2 regions of the Sphingobacterium sp. UBA6317 genome follow, and region 1 is predicted to be linked to the other one. Evidence: riboswitches for the same ligand, from Rfam matches in the RefSeq annotation. Region 1 holds a riboswitch; the other holds the start of a gene.
The links. A riboswitch is a leader RNA that binds a small molecule or an ion and turns the genes downstream of it on or off. The one in region 1 is predicted to bind thiamine pyrophosphate.
Positions count from the first base shown of each region.

Region 2: another riboswitch for thiamine pyrophosphate. It lies ahead of thiM (hydroxyethylthiazole kinase); the one in region 1 lies ahead of thiS (sulfur carrier protein ThiS).

Region 1 is NZ_DJTD01000034.1:18,234-26,585, reverse strand. Features, by position in the region: gene B3E92_RS10260 (YaiO family outer membrane beta-barrel protein) at 1-211, opposite strand, end outside; gene B3E92_RS10255 (HesA/MoeB/ThiF family protein) at 358-1,065, opposite strand; gene thiH (2-iminoacetate synthase ThiH) at 1,070-2,194, opposite strand; gene B3E92_RS10245 (thiazole synthase) at 2,204-2,974, opposite strand; gene thiE (thiamine phosphate synthase) at 2,971-3,603, opposite strand; gene B3E92_RS10235 (thiamine phosphate synthase) at 3,549-4,166, opposite strand; gene thiC (phosphomethylpyrimidine synthase ThiC) at 4,163-5,977, opposite strand; gene thiS (sulfur carrier protein ThiS) at 6,024-6,230, opposite strand; TPP riboswitch at 6,291-6,386, opposite strand; gene B3E92_RS10220 (alpha-L-rhamnosidase) at 6,546-8,352, shown strand, end outside.
Region 2 is NZ_DJTD01000065.1:27,797-36,148, reverse strand. Features, by position in the region: gene B3E92_RS21075 (GIN domain-containing protein) at 1-193, opposite strand, end outside; gene tenA (thiaminase II) at 435-1,091, opposite strand; gene thiD (bifunctional hydroxymethylpyrimidine kinase/phosphomethylpyrimidine kinase) at 1,078-1,917, opposite strand; gene thiE (thiamine phosphate synthase) at 1,914-2,546, opposite strand; gene thiM (hydroxyethylthiazole kinase) at 2,536-3,339, opposite strand; TPP riboswitch at 3,422-3,514, opposite strand; gene B3E92_RS21050 (VanW family protein) at 3,578-4,420, opposite strand; gene B3E92_RS21045 (hypothetical protein) at 4,560-5,810, opposite strand; gene B3E92_RS21040 (dienelactone hydrolase family protein) at 5,844-6,587, opposite strand; gene B3E92_RS21035 (NAD(P)-dependent oxidoreductase) at 6,706-7,551, opposite strand; gene B3E92_RS21030 (Crp/Fnr family transcriptional regulator) at 7,610-8,239, opposite strand.

The DNA of each region.
Region 1 (8,352 bases):
GCCGTCCGAGAAAGATACTGATATCCGAGTAATCCGGTGCTTGAAGTAGCGCCTGTTTGGATAATTGAATGGCTTGCGGATAATCTTTTGAATCAAAGGCTACCTTTCGCGCTTTTACAAAGAGATCATCAGCAGTGAGTTTCGTCTCTTGCGCAATTGAAAATAAGGGTAATAAAGAGAGGGAGAGTAATGGATAAATTACTTTTTTCATTCTAGATCGTAAAGTTGACATTTAAGCTTGCTAATATATAAACTAAAATTAGCAAATTTTGTTTGTCTGCTTTTGTTTTAAAATAAATTTTTGAGCTCTTTTAAAGCGTTCTATCTCTTTTTGCGGAACGCCTTCCGAAATAATCCTTAGAAGGAGAGTTTCGAAAAACGCCAATGGAATGTGTCAACAACCGTTAACTGGTTGCTGTCTACGGGTAATCCGGTTATTATTTTAAGCACCTGCATGGCCATCATACTGCCGATAATACCGGGTAAAGGACCCAGCACCCCATTTTTATCGCAATTTGGAACCTGTTCCGGATCGGGGGGCGTTGGAAAGATATCCAATAGGTTTTTACTACCCTGATAGTTAAAGACAGCCAGCTGTCCTTCAAAACCATAGATGCTACCGTACACCAAAGGTTTATCGAGTTGTAGGCACGTATGATTAAGCAGGTAGCGTGTTGTAAAGTTATCACAGCAATCGACAATGATATGATAGGGAGCGAGCAATGCTAGCGCGTTGTCTGCATCTATTTTTACCTGAAAGGGCTCAAAATCAATTGTACTATTGTGTTGCCGTATATAGGCTGTGGCACTTTCTGTTTTTGCCTGGTGTATATTATCTTCGGAATGAATGATCTGTCTATTTAGATTGTGGATTTCAACCCTGTCAAAATCAACCAGGCCAAGTTTGCCTATACCAGCTGCGGCTAAATATTGAACGACAGGGCTCCCGAGTCCCCCTGCACCGACGACCAATACCTTGGCATCCATAATCTTCCGTTGTCCGGCAACGCCGATCTCTTCAATAAAAATCTGTCTGCTATAGCGATCAAAAATGTTATTTTTCATGTATTTAACGTACTATACCGGCATAATTGCTCTCCCAGTCTTTCATCACTGGAGAATAGCCCATCTTTCTGATTTGATTTTTTATTGTTTCCATATCTCTTTCATCACTTACTTCAAATTGTTCCAAAGCTTGCGGATCAACAACATAGCCTCCCGGATTGGTCTTTGAAGCGGCACTCATGGTCGTTACGCCAATAGGTATGATATGATCCCTGAAGGTTTCGTTCTCTCGGGTGGAAATGGAGATTTCTAAATTTTCATTCCACAGGCGGTATGCACAGATCAACTGCAGTAGATCGCGGTCTGCCAAATGAAAATTTGGCTCAACAGAACCTGCGGCTGGTCGCAGGCGTGGAAAGGAAATCGAATAGCGTGTTTGCCAATATTGTTTTTGTAAATAGGCGATGTGTGCCGCGGTGAAAAAGCTGTCCACCCGCCAGTCCTCCAGCCCAAGTAATACGCCCAATCCGATTTTATGGATTCCCGCCCGGCCTATACGGTCAGGCGTATCCAAACGATAGTCAAAATTGGACTTTTTTCCTTTCGGATGATATAGTTTGTAAACTTCGCGATGGTAGGTTTCCTGATAGACTAATATTGCATAGACTCCGGCTGCCTGCAGTAATCGGTACTCGGATTCTTCCAATGGCTGTACTTCAATGGATATCTGTGAAAAATGAGGTTTTAAAAGCCGAATAGCATTTAGGAAATAAGTGATCTCGACAGTTTTGTTGGCTTCTCCGCTGACCAGTAAGATATGATTGATTCCCATGGCTTTAAGTGCCATTGCTTCCAGTAATAGTTCGGTGTTGCTCAGTGTTTTGCGTTTGATTTTATTGTCCATGCTAAAACCGCAATATGTACAGATGTTTTGGCACTCATTGCTCAGGTAAAGCGGGGCATAGAGCTGTATGGTTTTACCGAAACGACGTTGCGTGATTTGTTGGGTTTTTTGTGCCATTTGCTCCAGATATGGTGCTGCAGCCGGTGAGATGAGCGCTCTAAAGTCAGAGAGCGTTAAATGGTCTTTTTCTAACGCATGTTGTACGTCCTGATCAGTAGCGTCATAAATCTGTGCATGGACCTTATCCCAGGAGTATTCATCGCGTATCATTTTGAAATCTGTCATAGTGAATTATCAATCAAATAAAAATGAAGTTAGGGGGCTCGAAGCGATTGCGTGGGAGCCTATCTTTCCCAATCCGGCCTCATAAGCTTTCCGTCCAGCGATAACGGCCTCTCTGAAAGCTTCGGCCATACGTATCGGATTATTAGAGACTGCAATTGCCGTATTGACAAGCACCGCATCAGCTCCGATTTCCATGGCTTTAGCGGCATCGGAAGGCGCTCCGATTCCAGCGTCTACGACCACTGGGACATTACTTTCCTCAATAATAATTTCGAGAAAGTCCAAGGTACGCAGCCCTTTATTGCTTCCAATAGGGGCACCTAAAGGCATAACGACAGCTGTGCCTGCATTTTCTAAACGTTTACAAAGTACCGGGTCTGCGTGAATATAGGGCATGACGACGAAACCCAATTTAGCAAGTGATTCGGTTGCGCGTAAGGTTTCAATAGGATCGGGCAGCAGATAACGTGGGTCGGGATGAATTTCCAATTTCACCCAGTTTGTTTCCAGTGCTTCGCGAGCAAGTTGAGCCGCAAGTACTGCTTCTTCAGCTGTTCGTGCTCCCGAAGTATTGGGAAGCAAATGGATTGCCGCCAGATCGAGCGCGCTGATGAGGCTGTCGTCTGAGCCGGTCTGGTCGATTCGTTTGAGGGCGACGGTGACCAATTGGGAAGCCGAAGCCACAATGGCATCGCTCATTTCCGTGAGATTACCGAATTTGCCCGTACCGAGAAATAATCTGGATTCAAATACGCGATCGGCTATATGTAGGGTGCTCATAGTAAAATTTTATTGATGGATGAAACAATGTTTGGAGTCTTGGTTACGATTCCCGAGAGTGCTACACCGTAGACGCCAATTTCTAATAGATGTTGGATATCTTCAAGTTGGCTTATACCGCCAATTGCGAATATTGGAATAGGGGGTAGGCCTTCTCGGCGGACTTGTTGGATGATGTTTTCATATCCTGCAATCCCCAGTAGGGGACTTAGTTTTTGTTTTGTCGTGGTATAGTTGAATGGCCCGAGCCCGATATAGTCACAATGTTCACTTATTCTTTGCTTTACATTGGCAAAGCTATTGGCTGTACCGCCGATTATTTTTCCTGCACCCAATAGGTGCCGGGCAGCTGCTACACTGCAGTCGTCCAGTCCCAAGTGCACCCCATCAGCGTCTACAGCTGCTGCAAGCGAAGGATGGTCATTGATGATACAGCTGGCACCAAATTCGGAACAAGCCTGCCTGATCTCTTCGGCGAGCGTATAAAGATCTTTTTCCTCGGCTTCCTTCCATCGGATCTGTATCCATTTGGCCCCAGCATCCAGCGCTTTCAGCATGTTGTTTTTTTGTTCCCTTAAAGTTTTACCTTGTGAGATATATTGGAGTCTTTCCATAGTTTTTGTTTGCATGCAATAAAATTTTGAATAGGATCCCGATGTTTCCATAAAGTGCCATATAAGGCAATTCCATCTGCACCTTGCTGCATCGGAATAAGACAGTTGTCTTGGTTTATCCCTCCAAGACCGATGAGACGAACAGCAAAGTTGGCGCGTGACGGGAGTTGACCTAGTCTTGCATTATGCGTTCCATACCCCACTTTTGAGATGCTCGGAAATAATGGACTGAAAAAAGCATAGGCCCAACGTTCATCAAGGCTATTGAATTGATCAATATCATGCACAGATGTTGAACAGATTGTTGTAGGCCCCAGTTGATTTGCAGATTCATGCAGTCTACTTTTATCGTTCAGGTGGATTCGTGCAATCCCAAGCTCAGCCGATAGATGCGCATGTGAGTGTAGAACCAATCTGTCGCGGTATATAGGAGCTATAGTTTCTATATATCGCGACATTTGTAAGTCTGTAAAATGATACTTACGCAAATGCAGAATATCAAGACCTTCTTTAAACAACCCTGTTATAATCGCCTGTTCAGAACGGATTGTTTCTGCTGCTGTCAATGCAATAATCATGAATAGATCTCTTTTCCTTGTGCGATGAATTCCTGTGATTTTTCCAGCATCCCCTGGGCGGCACTATCCCTGATTTCCTGCGTTATTTTCATCGAGCAAAATTTGGGACCGCACATAGAGCAGAAGTGCGCAACTTTAGCCGCATCTGCCGGCAATGTTTCGTCATGATATTCCCGTGCGGTATCTGGATCAAGGGAAAGGTTGAATTGATCTTCCCATCTGAATTCGAATCTGGCTTTACTCAAGGCGTTATCACGATATTGTGCACCAGGGTGTCCTTTGGCTAAATCGGCCGCATGGGCAGCTAGTTTATAGGTGATTACACCATCTTTGACATCTTTTTTATTTGGTAGACCCAGGTGTTCTTTGGGGGTAACATAGCAAAGCATTGCACAGCCATACCAACCGATCATAGCCGCTCCAATGGCGGATGTGATATGGTCATAGCCTGGAGCAATATCTGTTGTTAATGGACCTAAGGTATAAAATGGCGCTTCGTCACAACAGGCCAATTGCTTGTCCATATTCTCTTTGATCAATTGCATAGGAACATGTCCTGGCCCTTCGATCATCACCTGAACATCATGTTTCCAGGCGATTTTGGTGAGTTCGCCCAGGGTTTCGAGCTCCGCAAATTGAGCTGCATCGTTTGCATCTGCAATAGCTCCGGGGCGTAGACCATCGCCAAGTGAAAAAGCCACATCATATTGTTTCATAATTTCGCATATTTCCTCAAAATGGGTATAGAGAAAATTTTCTTTGTGATGAAAAAGACACCATTTGGCCATGATAGAGCCGCCTCTGGAGACAATTCCAGTAACTCGGGATGCCGTGAGATGGATATAACGAAGCAATACGCCGGCGTGTATGGTAAAGTACGAAACACCCTGTTCGGCCTGTTCAATCAAGGTATCTTTGAATATTTCCCAGGTAAGATCCTCGGCCACCCCCTTTACTTTTTCGAGCGCCTGATAGATCGGTACTGTACCGATTGGGACTGGCGAATTACGGATAATCCATTCGCGGGTTTCGTGAATATTTTTGCCAGTGGATAGATCCATGATGGTATCAGCCCCCCAACGACAGGCCCATACCGCTTTCTCAACTTCTTCCTCTATGCTTGAACTTACGGCACTATTGCCAATATTGGCATTGATTTTAACAAGAAAGTTGCGTCCGATAATCATGGGTTCACTTTCAGGGTGATTAATATTATTGGGTATGATCGCTCTTCCGGCGGCGATTTCTTCACGGACAAATTCTGGTGTAATAGCTTTATCATGTGTTCTCGCACCAAAGTTTTGCCCCCGATGCTGACGATCCATTCCAGGGGTACTAGCTTCCAACTGCTCAATACGTTGGTTTTCCCGGATAGCAACATACTCCATTTCCGGGGTAATGATGCCTTGCTTTGCATAATGTAATTGGGTGACATTCTTGCCGGCGGAGGCTACTTTCGGTTTGTGGCTATAGGCAAATCGGAGTTCGTCCAACGTTGGATCAGAAAGTCGTTTTTGTCCATATTCAGAGCTGATGCCAGCCAACTGTATGACATCCTGACGATCCAAGATCCACTGCTCGCGAAGGCGAGGGAGTCCTTTGCGGATATCGATATGGATGGTGTCATCTGTATAAGGCCCAGAAGTATCATAGATTGTTACCGGCGGATTAATTTCGATCTGTCCATTCGTTAATTTGGTTGGGCTCAAGGAGATTTGACGCATAGCGACTTGAATAGGAAATAGTTTTCCGGCTACAAAAATTTTCTTTGCATTTGGAAAGGGGGATTGCGTAATTGTTTCAGCTGTCATTTTTTCTGTATTGTGGTGAATTACTCGGTTGATTTTTTTTGAAAGGCTAGCCGCCTTGAGATGCAGTGATTAAGATAATCTGATCATAAGGTTTAAGTGTTGTCGTACCCCAGTCCTTTTTGGGGATGACTTGGTTGTTGATGGCTACAGCCACGCCCTGGGTTTTGCCAGATAATTCCAAAAGTAACAAGCCTTCTAGTGAAGTAAGTGCGGGATCGAAAAATCGAATTTGATGGTTTATTGTAAGTTCCATTCCTTAATTTTTTTTGGTAAAACTTTAGGAATGGCTACACAAAGGCGCAGCAATGCACCTTGTAGACAGCTCACTTTTCCCTACGCCAGTATGATCCGGATCAGGTTCTAAGGGTAAAATCTCAGCCTGCATGAGCAGACACCCCTAAAGTTGCGACTAATATAAGGTTATTTTTATGAAAGTTGCAAGAATTTATTTTGCTGCCTGAGGTATATCGTGCAGGAAAGTACAGGTCACCATGTGGAAAATATTTGATATATTAGATTTTTAAATCAGCTAAAACAATTTAACAACCACCAAGAATAGTATCTTTTCATGCGTAGGATTTTATTGACAATACTGTTGTGTATAACGAACAGCACTTATGCCCAACCTAAAAGCAACTGCATCGCGGTACAGTTGACATGCGAACATCTGGTCAATCCATTGGGTATCGATGCAACCCAGCCGAGACTTAGCTGGCGACTTGAGGACCAACGTAATGGTGCGGTACAACAGGCTTATCAGATCCTTTTAGGGCAAGATTCGCTGACACTACTGAAGGAGACGAAAAATAGCTGGGATAGTGGCAAACAGCTCAGCTCGTCCATGTTAGTGCCCTATAACGGCGCACAGTTAAAGCCACAGACCACGTATTTCTGGAAGGTTAAAGTATGGGATAAGGATGGTATATCAACGAGCTCTAAAATAGCATCGTTCGAAACTGGAATGATGGGAATGGACCTTTGGAAGGGAAAATGGATTAGCGACAATAAGGATATTCATGCGCGAGAAACGCCTTATTTTAGAACAGAATTTAAGATAAATAAGCCGATAAAGTCTGCACGCGCGTATATTGCCACAGCAGGGCTATATGAACTTTCCATGAATGGTCAACGCGTAGGAGACCATCGCCTGGATCCAATGTATACTCGATTCGACCGGCGTACATTATATGTCGTGACGGACGTAACCCAGCAGCTCCAACAAGGACAGAACGCTATTGGCGTTGTTTTGGGGAATGGCTGGTATAATCACCAACCACTGGCGGTTTGGAACTTTGATAAAGCACCGTGGCGGGCCCGACCAACATTCTGTTTAGAGCTGAAAATCGTCTATACAGATGGTACAGTAGAAACTATTGTTTCAGATAAGCAGTGGAAAACAGCTTCGGGACCAATTACTTATAATAATATTTACACTGGTGAGCATTATGATGCAAGACTGGAAATACCCAACTGGGACAAACCTAAATATGATGATTCAACTTGGCAGGCTGTTCAGTATAGAAATGCGCCATCTGCACATATCGTTTCCCAACAGATGGTACCGATTCGGCTCGTGAAGTCCTATAAGCCCAAATCAGTGACAAAGATAGACCAACGTACTTATGTTTTCGATATGGGTCAGAATATGGCTGGGATTACAAAAGTTAAAGTCAAAGGAGCTGCAGGGACTATGCTACGTATCAAGCACGGTGAACGATTGTCGGCAGATGGGCGTCTTGACCTGTCCAATATTGATGTTTATTATCGGGGCGATAAGGAAAAGGAGCCCTTTCAAACGGACATTCTGACCTTAAGCGGTCGTAATGATGAGTTTATGGCAAAGTTCGGTTACAAAGGATTTCGTTACGTCGAAATTAGTAGTAGTGCGGCAATTGCATTGGATAGTTCGGCTGTGACCGCTTATTTTATGCATAGTGATGTGCCCGCTATTGGACAGCTCAAGACGTCATCAGCGTTGGTCAACAAACTATGGGAAGCGACCAACAATGCCTACTTGTCCAATTTGATGGGCTATCCGACAGACTGTCCGCAGCGCGAAAAGAACGGTTGGACAGGGGATGGGCACCTTGCGATTGAAACAGCTTTGTACAATTTTGACGGGATAACAGTTTATGAAAAATGGATGGCGGATCATCGTGATGAGCAACAGGAGAACGGTGTCTTACCCGATATTATTCCAACTGGGGGATGGGGTTATGGTACAGCGAATGGTTTGGATTGGACAAGTACCATTGCCATCATTCCCTGGCAGATCTATCAGTTTTATGGAGACCCACGTGCATTAGAAGAATGCTATCTTAATATCAAACGCTATGTGGATTATGTCGACGGAATCAGCCCATCTGGGTTGACAA
Region 2 (8,352 bases), on a different contig from region 1:
TTTCGATAAGGGATAAATGTTCGGGATTAGCTGCTTCAACAATAACTTCGTTGCGATTAGAGTGAATATAATCTACACGTAATGAAGTTGCCGATGAAATGCCATCTGGAGCAGTGATCTTACGTGTTTCGCGTTCTTGTGCCTGAGCTACATATAAAAATGAAATAAAGGCAATGGTTAAGATTCTTTTCATTATTTTTCTGTTATTAGTTTAAATTTATTTTTACTGAAAGTTTCATTTTAATTTCCCTTTTTATCGTTTCTTATACACTTATGCATACGCTCTATCGTTAACTGCCACCTATAGTATAATAGTAATGCCAAAACTTTAAATCCGTTTAAAATACTGATTAACACTAGTTTTGTTCCTGAGTGCTATTTTCGTTCATGCTCATTTTTGAACATCAACTGTTCGGTATCGGACAATAGTTTGTTTACCAGACTCTTCGTTTGTAGGCTGCTAACCAGAATTGATACTCTAATTGGGAAGCTGTTATAAATACTTGTCGCATCTTCTCCCGTTTTGTTGCAGTAGTTTCTGCTGCAATTTTGTCAACGTAGTTTTTCGCCTTGATAACGCCCTGTGCAAAATCCTCACCGCTATAAGTTGCTATCCATTTGGAATAGGGATTTCCCTGTGTATTTGCTGTCGATACAATGTGATCTCCGACCTCCTTATAAATCCAAAAACAGGGGAGTGTTGCCGCCATAGCAACCTCAATGCTCTCGAAAGCGGCTACGCTTTTAAGAAAATGAACATAATGATGGCAGGTTGGTTCGATTTTGTTGCTCTTGTCGGCAGGACTTAAACCAAATTCCCGAAAGTAATTTTCGTGTAATGCCCGTTCAACAAGTAGCGCATTGCGACCAAATTCGAAATAGTCCAATGCTTGTTGGTTATCCGCGCTTTTTGCACCTATAAAGGCGAGCACACGGCCAAATTCTTCTAAATAGAAAGCATCCTGCTGCATGTAAAATTGAAATTTATCCAGGGGAAGACTACCATCACTAAGCTGAACAATATACGGCATAGTGAGTATATCTGAATAAATTGATGTTATTGAATCCCAGGCATGATCAGTCCAGTTCATATTGAATAAGTTTAATCGGATTGTGGAAGTGATTTAATGGCCCATTTCCTTTGCCAATGATGAGGTCTTTGCTACCAGCTATTGCTGCGTGTATATAGGCCAATGCGAATTCAACCGCGCTATCGAGACCAACGCCTTGTGCCAAATGGCTCGCAATTGCTGAAGAAAGCGAACAACCGGAACCATGTGTATTTTTGCTGTTAATTTTTTGAGATTTGAATTCAATTGGTGGATTCTTGTGCTGGAACAATAGGGATGTTAATTCTTGACTTTGGAGATGCCCGCCTTTAATCAAAACGGATTGACAACCTTTCGCCAGTAGGCTATTTCCCGCTTTTTTCATCCTCTCGACATCGTCAATAACTTCGTCTACTAAAACACTTACCTCGTCTAAATTTGGTGTAATCAGCGTTGCCAAAGGAAAAAGAAGTTCAATGCAGGCCTGAATTGTATCATCGTGAATGAGCTTGTGCCCGCTGGTCGAGACCATGACTGGATCAAATACGATAGGCCCTTTATATTCTTTTAAATAGCTGCTAATAAGCTCCACAAGTTCAATATGGTGTACCATGCCTATTTTAATTGCATCGGGATAGATGTCGTCAAAAATAGCATCTAATTGGTCCTGGACGGCTGCTGTAGGAATGTCATAAATACGTCTTACACCTTGTGTGTTCTGAACGGGTAAGGCAGTTAACACATTCATGGCATAACAACCTAATGCAGATATGGTTTTGGTATCTGCTTGTATACCTGCACCACCGCTACCATCGAACCCCGCAATGCTGAGTACGCTAGGGACGCGGTATTTTTTATCTTTTGTCATTTTAATAGTTCTTTTAGTTGTGCACTGGCAGCTCTGGGATCTTGACTTTGGCATATGGCCGAAACGACTGCAATGGAGTCTGCACCGGCATTCCAGGTCTCTTCTGCTGTTTGTAAATTCATCCTTCCGATAGCGATCAATGGTTTTTCCGTCCTACTCCGAAGTTGTTTTAAACCTGCAATTCCCCATTCAGTAATCGTGTCCATTTTTGTTCTCGTAGAAAAAATGGGACTTACACCAAGGTGGTCGACGGCGTACATTTGTGGACTTTCCAGTTGTTGCATATCTTCTATGGACCAGCCTATGTTTAATTTATCGCCATATTTTTCGCGAATAGGGAGCGGCTGCAAATCATTTTGACCCACATGTACTCCCCATGCCTCGATTTTTGCAGCGATTGCTACGGCATCATTGATCACGAGCGGAATACCATAACGATCGGTCAGTTTTTTCAAACGCATGGCTTTATCCAAAAATGTAGCGGGATCGTCAGCTTTTTCGCGTAATTGAATAAGATCGACTCCACCAATGATGGCTTCTTCGGCGACATTGAGCCAATGTTGAGGATAACAGTCCCGCTCAGAAATTACCAAATATAAAGGGTAGGGAAAAAGCGGATTAATGCGCATAACATTTGATCTTGAGCTTTGATTTTAGACGTTCTGCATTGAGCTTATAGAGTTCATCATAGAGATTCAATTGCAAGGTACCCGGGCCAGCTGCTGTTTGGGCTGCGAGTTCTCCCGCCAAGCTCAAAATGGAAACGCCGGCAACAGCTGCTTCAACATATTGGTCTGTAACACCTAGAAATGCACCAATAAGTGCAGTAGCACTACAGCCAAGTCCAGTTACCTGTGTCATTAAAGGGTTGCCATTAAAGACTTCAACCCGGTATTGTTCGGAAAGAATATAGTCTACTTCTCCGGAAATACAGATAATGGAACCGGTTTGCTCTTGCAATAATTGGCCAAATCGGAGCGCATCTTTACTCGCTGTCGTGCTGTCGACTCCTTTTGTGTTCGGTTGGTTGAAATTGTACAGCGTCATGATTTCTGATGCATTTCCACGAATAACCGTTGGTTTGAGATCCAGTAGATTGGCCAATAAATCATTGCGGAATGCTGATATCCCAGCACCAACAGGATCAAGTACCCATGGCCGTCCAATGGTATTGGCATGTTCGGTAGCAACCAGCATAGCTTCGGCTGTATCTTCACTCAAGGTGCCGATATTAATAACAAGAGCTTGCGCAATATCGACAACTTCACGTACTTCTAAAGGACTTTGTACCATTACGGGGGACGCTCCTAGGGCTAACAGTGCGTTGGCCGTATTGTTCATCACGACTAGGTTTGTGATGTTGTGTACAAGGGGTTTTTCGACCCTCAGCTGCGCTAATAAATTGATAATTGAATCTTCCATTCTTTTTACATATGCTAAGATGTACGGTGTAGCCTTGGAGGGAAGAAGAGCGATAGACTGCGCAGTAAAGGAGTATGCTGTACAGTGGATTTTTGCTTTTCCCTACGCCGGTATAAACCGAATCAGGTTCAAAGGGACTATCTCAATTCTATACAGAATACCCCCAAAGCCAGACCAAATTTAAACAAAAAAGAGGACTTTTCATATCCATCATTTTTCGATCACTTAGCTTGTTAAATTAATCGGCCGGATTTTGATCGGCACTAATTTCAATATATTCAACAGGGGTATAAGTAACCCGGGCAAAATTTTTGGTCAAAAGTTCTGTTTCTAAAATCTTTCCACCCTGAAATTTTAAAAACTTCTCGCGCCAAATCTCATTTTTACGAAAGAACTGATTGTCTATTTTAAGAAATTGATGTTCTTTTTCAACGACATGGTATGCAAAATCCAGCTCCTGATCGATCCTCAATTCGCCCTCTAAACATTTCTCTGTAAACCAGAGGTTGATCTGGAAGGTGTAAGGCGTGTTGTTGGTGAATTGATAATCACGGTAGTTATAAAATACGGTAGCCCCACTGCCGAATGGCAAAACACGACCATCGTCAGGAAAAGGATCAAAGGAGTGATGATAACGTTCGCTGACGGTGAGTGGACTATGGATAACAAGCCAATGGATGAGATTGGATATTTGACAGATTCCACCGCCAATACCCGCCCTTGCTTCACCGAAGGATAACTCCATGCCGGGCAGATACCCTTTCTTTACGGTGGGGAGCCCCACGAGTTTACAAAATGAAAAGGTTTCCTTCGGTCTGATCAGAATGCTATTGATCTGTGCTGCTGCAATTTTCAGGTTGGTCACTTTGTTGATCTGCAATTGCATATTATTTTCGCCCAGCTTTTTTAATAATACAGACTGATGCTTTTTAATACGAAAGGGAAGTTTTTCAGCTGATTTAACTTTGCTGTATTTTTTGTCGTCAAATAGCCAGACGGCTTTTCGCTGCATTCTTCTTACCCATACTGCAAAAAAATAGAGTATGGGGTGCTGTTGACTGATCAGTTTTCTTTTTTTCAATACGATGTTTATTTATCGCTATCAAAATTAATGCAGAAATCTATCTTTTGCCGCTTTTTTTGATTTTGTCCTGTGTTTTTACTGTATAGGGGGTAGAACTTTTGTTCCATCGGGTGTATACTGGCTTTTCGCTCTATGTCTATAGCTGTTTTCTTGTCTGTACGTATTTGCCCGTGAGCTTCCCATGCCCGTTATAGTTCAGGTTTTCATACGTACAGTTTCCCAAATCTTTTACAATTGATTTTTGTTGCAATACCCCCTTGAAGTAGAATTCATCAACTGTTTCGTTGGCCCGGTAGGATCGCTTGATTTCCGCTGTGAGTTGGTCATTTTGATCGAAGGTTTGGCGTAGTATATAATCACTTGTTTTCGGATCGCTATACGCATAACGGACCCGACTTTCCCTTTGATCATTTCTGCCCGACAGCTCTTCACTCATGCGATTCTGTTTGTCATAACTGTAAATGGTCCAATCTATCCGTTGGTATAAAAAATGAATGGATTCACTTTTTACAACCTGGAGTTTGCTGTTCAAGTGGTCTATTGTCGCTGTTTGTAATGTTGGATCGTAGGAAACAATGGCGTTTGGGAGATAACGGTAAATGGTGCTGTTGCTCCATTTGCTGTTTTGAAGGTACTGTATGGAGTCGATAAGTCCGAACTGATTATAGCATCTTTTGCTGAAATAATTATTTCCGCCGGAAAGATTGTTGGATGTGAGCTCTTTGCCTTCTTCATATACAGTCGTCACAATTGCTCCAGTTTCCACCTCATTTTCATCGGAAAACTGCTGCATGACATACGTGCCGTCACATTGATTTTTACGCTGACTGTAGTAAAGAGGGAGAGCTGTATTGGCGATAATAGCCGCTGCATATTGCCTGGATGGAATAAATTGCACTTGTGCAATGGAGTCAAAGAAATGTTGGGCATTATATTGTGACGAAGGATTCTTCGACGCAACTTGTGTGTTGTTGCTTAATATGGATTTGGCTGCTGTCAGATAGGTATTACTATCGTATATGATCTTGGGTTTGCCTAAGCCATCAAACAAGATCATGACATGACGTTGTTTCAATGACAATACATCGATGGTCCATTGTTGATTTTTAACGCTAAATGTAAGTTTTTTTGCATCGGTTTTTGTGACCAGTAACTTTGTTGTGCTAAAAGGTACTTGCTTGAAAATCGCAGCAGCATTTTTTTCGTGTAAACGCATGATAAAATCAGTTGATTTATCGGACTCATTGGTTACAAACAGAACTGCCTGTGTAGGGCTAGCTATTGTTAACGATTTTACTGTTTGCGATGCTGCAATGGGACTATAAAACAGCAATATCAACAACTGAATGATAATCGGATAAATGTGCAGTTTCGCGTTATAATTCATTTGGGTCGATATTGCTGTTGTTGACTTTGCTATTTAATTTAATACTTCTTTCAAAAATAATAAGGTGTGCTCCCAGGCACGTTTGGCCATCACGGGATTATATTCCGCTGACTCGGGATTCGTAAACGTATGTCCAGAATTTGCGTAGGTAATTATTTGCCAGTCTGCTTTTCCTTCATTTAATTCCTTGACCAACCCATCGTAATCTTCTTTTGATACACTCTTATCGGCTGCAGGGTGCTCAATGAGTACTTTTGTTTTAATGGAACCATTGGGTCTATCGGCAGCTTTGGATAGGCCTCCGTGGATACTGATCACGGCATTGACGGGGAAGCCGGCTCTCGCCGCTTCTAATGCTCCTGAACCTCCAAAGCAATAGCCAATGATCGCAATTTTTGTCGGATCTGCGCCTTCTTTTTTCAGTTGTTCTAATGCGAGCTTGATGCGATGCTGATAAGCTTTATAGTCCGTCTTGTAGTGGCCTGCAATTTTCGAAGCTGCGGTGTTGTCCGCAGGAATATTTCCCTCACCGTAGATGTCGGCAATGAACGCGATGTAACCTTCTTTTTCAAGAAGCAATGCCGCTTGTTTCGCTTCGTTGTCAATTCCCTTCCACGCAGGAAGAATTAAGACAGCAGGGCCTTTTTTTGCCCTATTGGCGGTTACCATGCCGTTGAGTTTTTGTTCACCATCCTGGTAAGAAACCTGTTTTAATTGTTGGGCCTGCGTAGTCATCGTGACCATAGTCAGCATCAATAGTGTCATAACTGTTTTCATCTGTAAATAATTTGTTCCGCTCATTATTTTGTGTGATCAGAAATGAACCTAATTTGGAGTCCATCTCAACTAAATATAATTTTCAATGTACATTTTTTCCGCTGTCGTCAACCTGAAGTTACGACTTTATAGATTCAATAATACCAATAACATCGAGTTGTCCGAGACCTTGGTCGTGTGCTTTCCCGTAGGTATCGAGTAATGTCTTGAGGAGGGGATATTCGGCACCGGCTTGTTGCGCCAGTCGAATATCTTTCAGCATAAGATCTAGCGCGAAAGCAGGACTGTAGTTTTCTTCCACCAGTAAAGGCGTTTTGACTTTTGTTGCGCCACTGCCACTGGCACTATCATTGATGATTTCGAGCATATCACTCCGTTGAATTCCCAGTTTATCTGAAAATAAGATCGTCTCTGCGAGACCTTGATAGATCGTTGAAAGAAAATAGTTGATCGCAAGTTTGGCGGCAATTCCCTGGCCATTTTCGCCAACATGTTTGATCGACTTGCCCATCTGCTCGAGGTATGGCCGGGCGCGATGAAGATCCTCCTGTTCACCACCGACCATAATAATCAGGGTGCCCTCTGCCGCGGGCTTGGTACTGCCGGCCACAGGTGCATCTATAAATGCGGCTCCTTTTTCTTTGAGTTTGGATGCGATAGACAGGGTGAGTTCACGGGATATGGTACTCATATCGACAAATAATTTGCCCTTGATATCTCCTTGAAGGATTTTTTCATATACTTCACTGACAGCTTCATCATTGGTGAGCATGGAGAATACAATATCAGCATGTTCGACCAATTCGGCTATACCTTCTCTGATCATTGATTGTTCTTCAAAGCCCGCTGCTTTTGCACGGTTTCTATTATAAACAGAAAGGGGGAATCCTGCTTTTTCCAGGTTTTTAGCCATGGGGTGCCCCATGTTTCCTAATCCTATAAATCCTAATTTTTCTATCTTCATCTAAAATTACATTAATAGCTCTTGAAATTTACGTCTATTAAAGATACAAATGTTTTGGTCATTCCACTAATACCCTGATTTCGTTACGAAGGAGCACTATTTTATCTTCCTGTTCCAGTTTTTTTAAAATTCGGGAGACAACTACCCGGGATGTGTTTAGGTCAGAAGCAATATCCTGATGCGTAAGGGTAAGTATTCGGTCGTTGTTCAGCTTTACTTTGGCTTTCAGATATTGGATGATTCGTTCTTCCATATTGGAAAAAGCTAGACTATCAATAGCTTGTAACATTTCGTCCATACGGCTTGAATAGCTTGATATGATGAAATTTCGCCAAGAGGGGTATTTTCCCATCCAAAGGTTGACAAGCTCATTTGGAATCATGGCAACCGTTGTTGTTTTTTCTGCGAGGGCACGAATTTCACTTTTTTTATTTCCGAGACAACAGGCTATTGACATCGTACAGGTTTGACCTTTTTCCAAATAGTAGAGCAGCAGTTCGCCTTTGTCTTCATCTTCCCGGACAATTTTTATTGCTCCATCTAGGAGAAGGGGCATCGACTTGATGTATTGATTAGTATCAATGATGAGATCCCCCTCATGAAACGTTTTGAAGTGTGCGTTTTTGGCTATTGCAGTAATTAACTCTGGCTCAAGAATGCCTGTATAAGCTTGTTGGATTGACAACATACGGTATTATTTTAGTTAAAGTTAATTATTTACGGGCTTATTTTATCCCCTGGGGGTGGAAAAGAATGTTGGTGGAAAAGAATGTTGGTGGAAATAATGTGTAGAAAGACCGG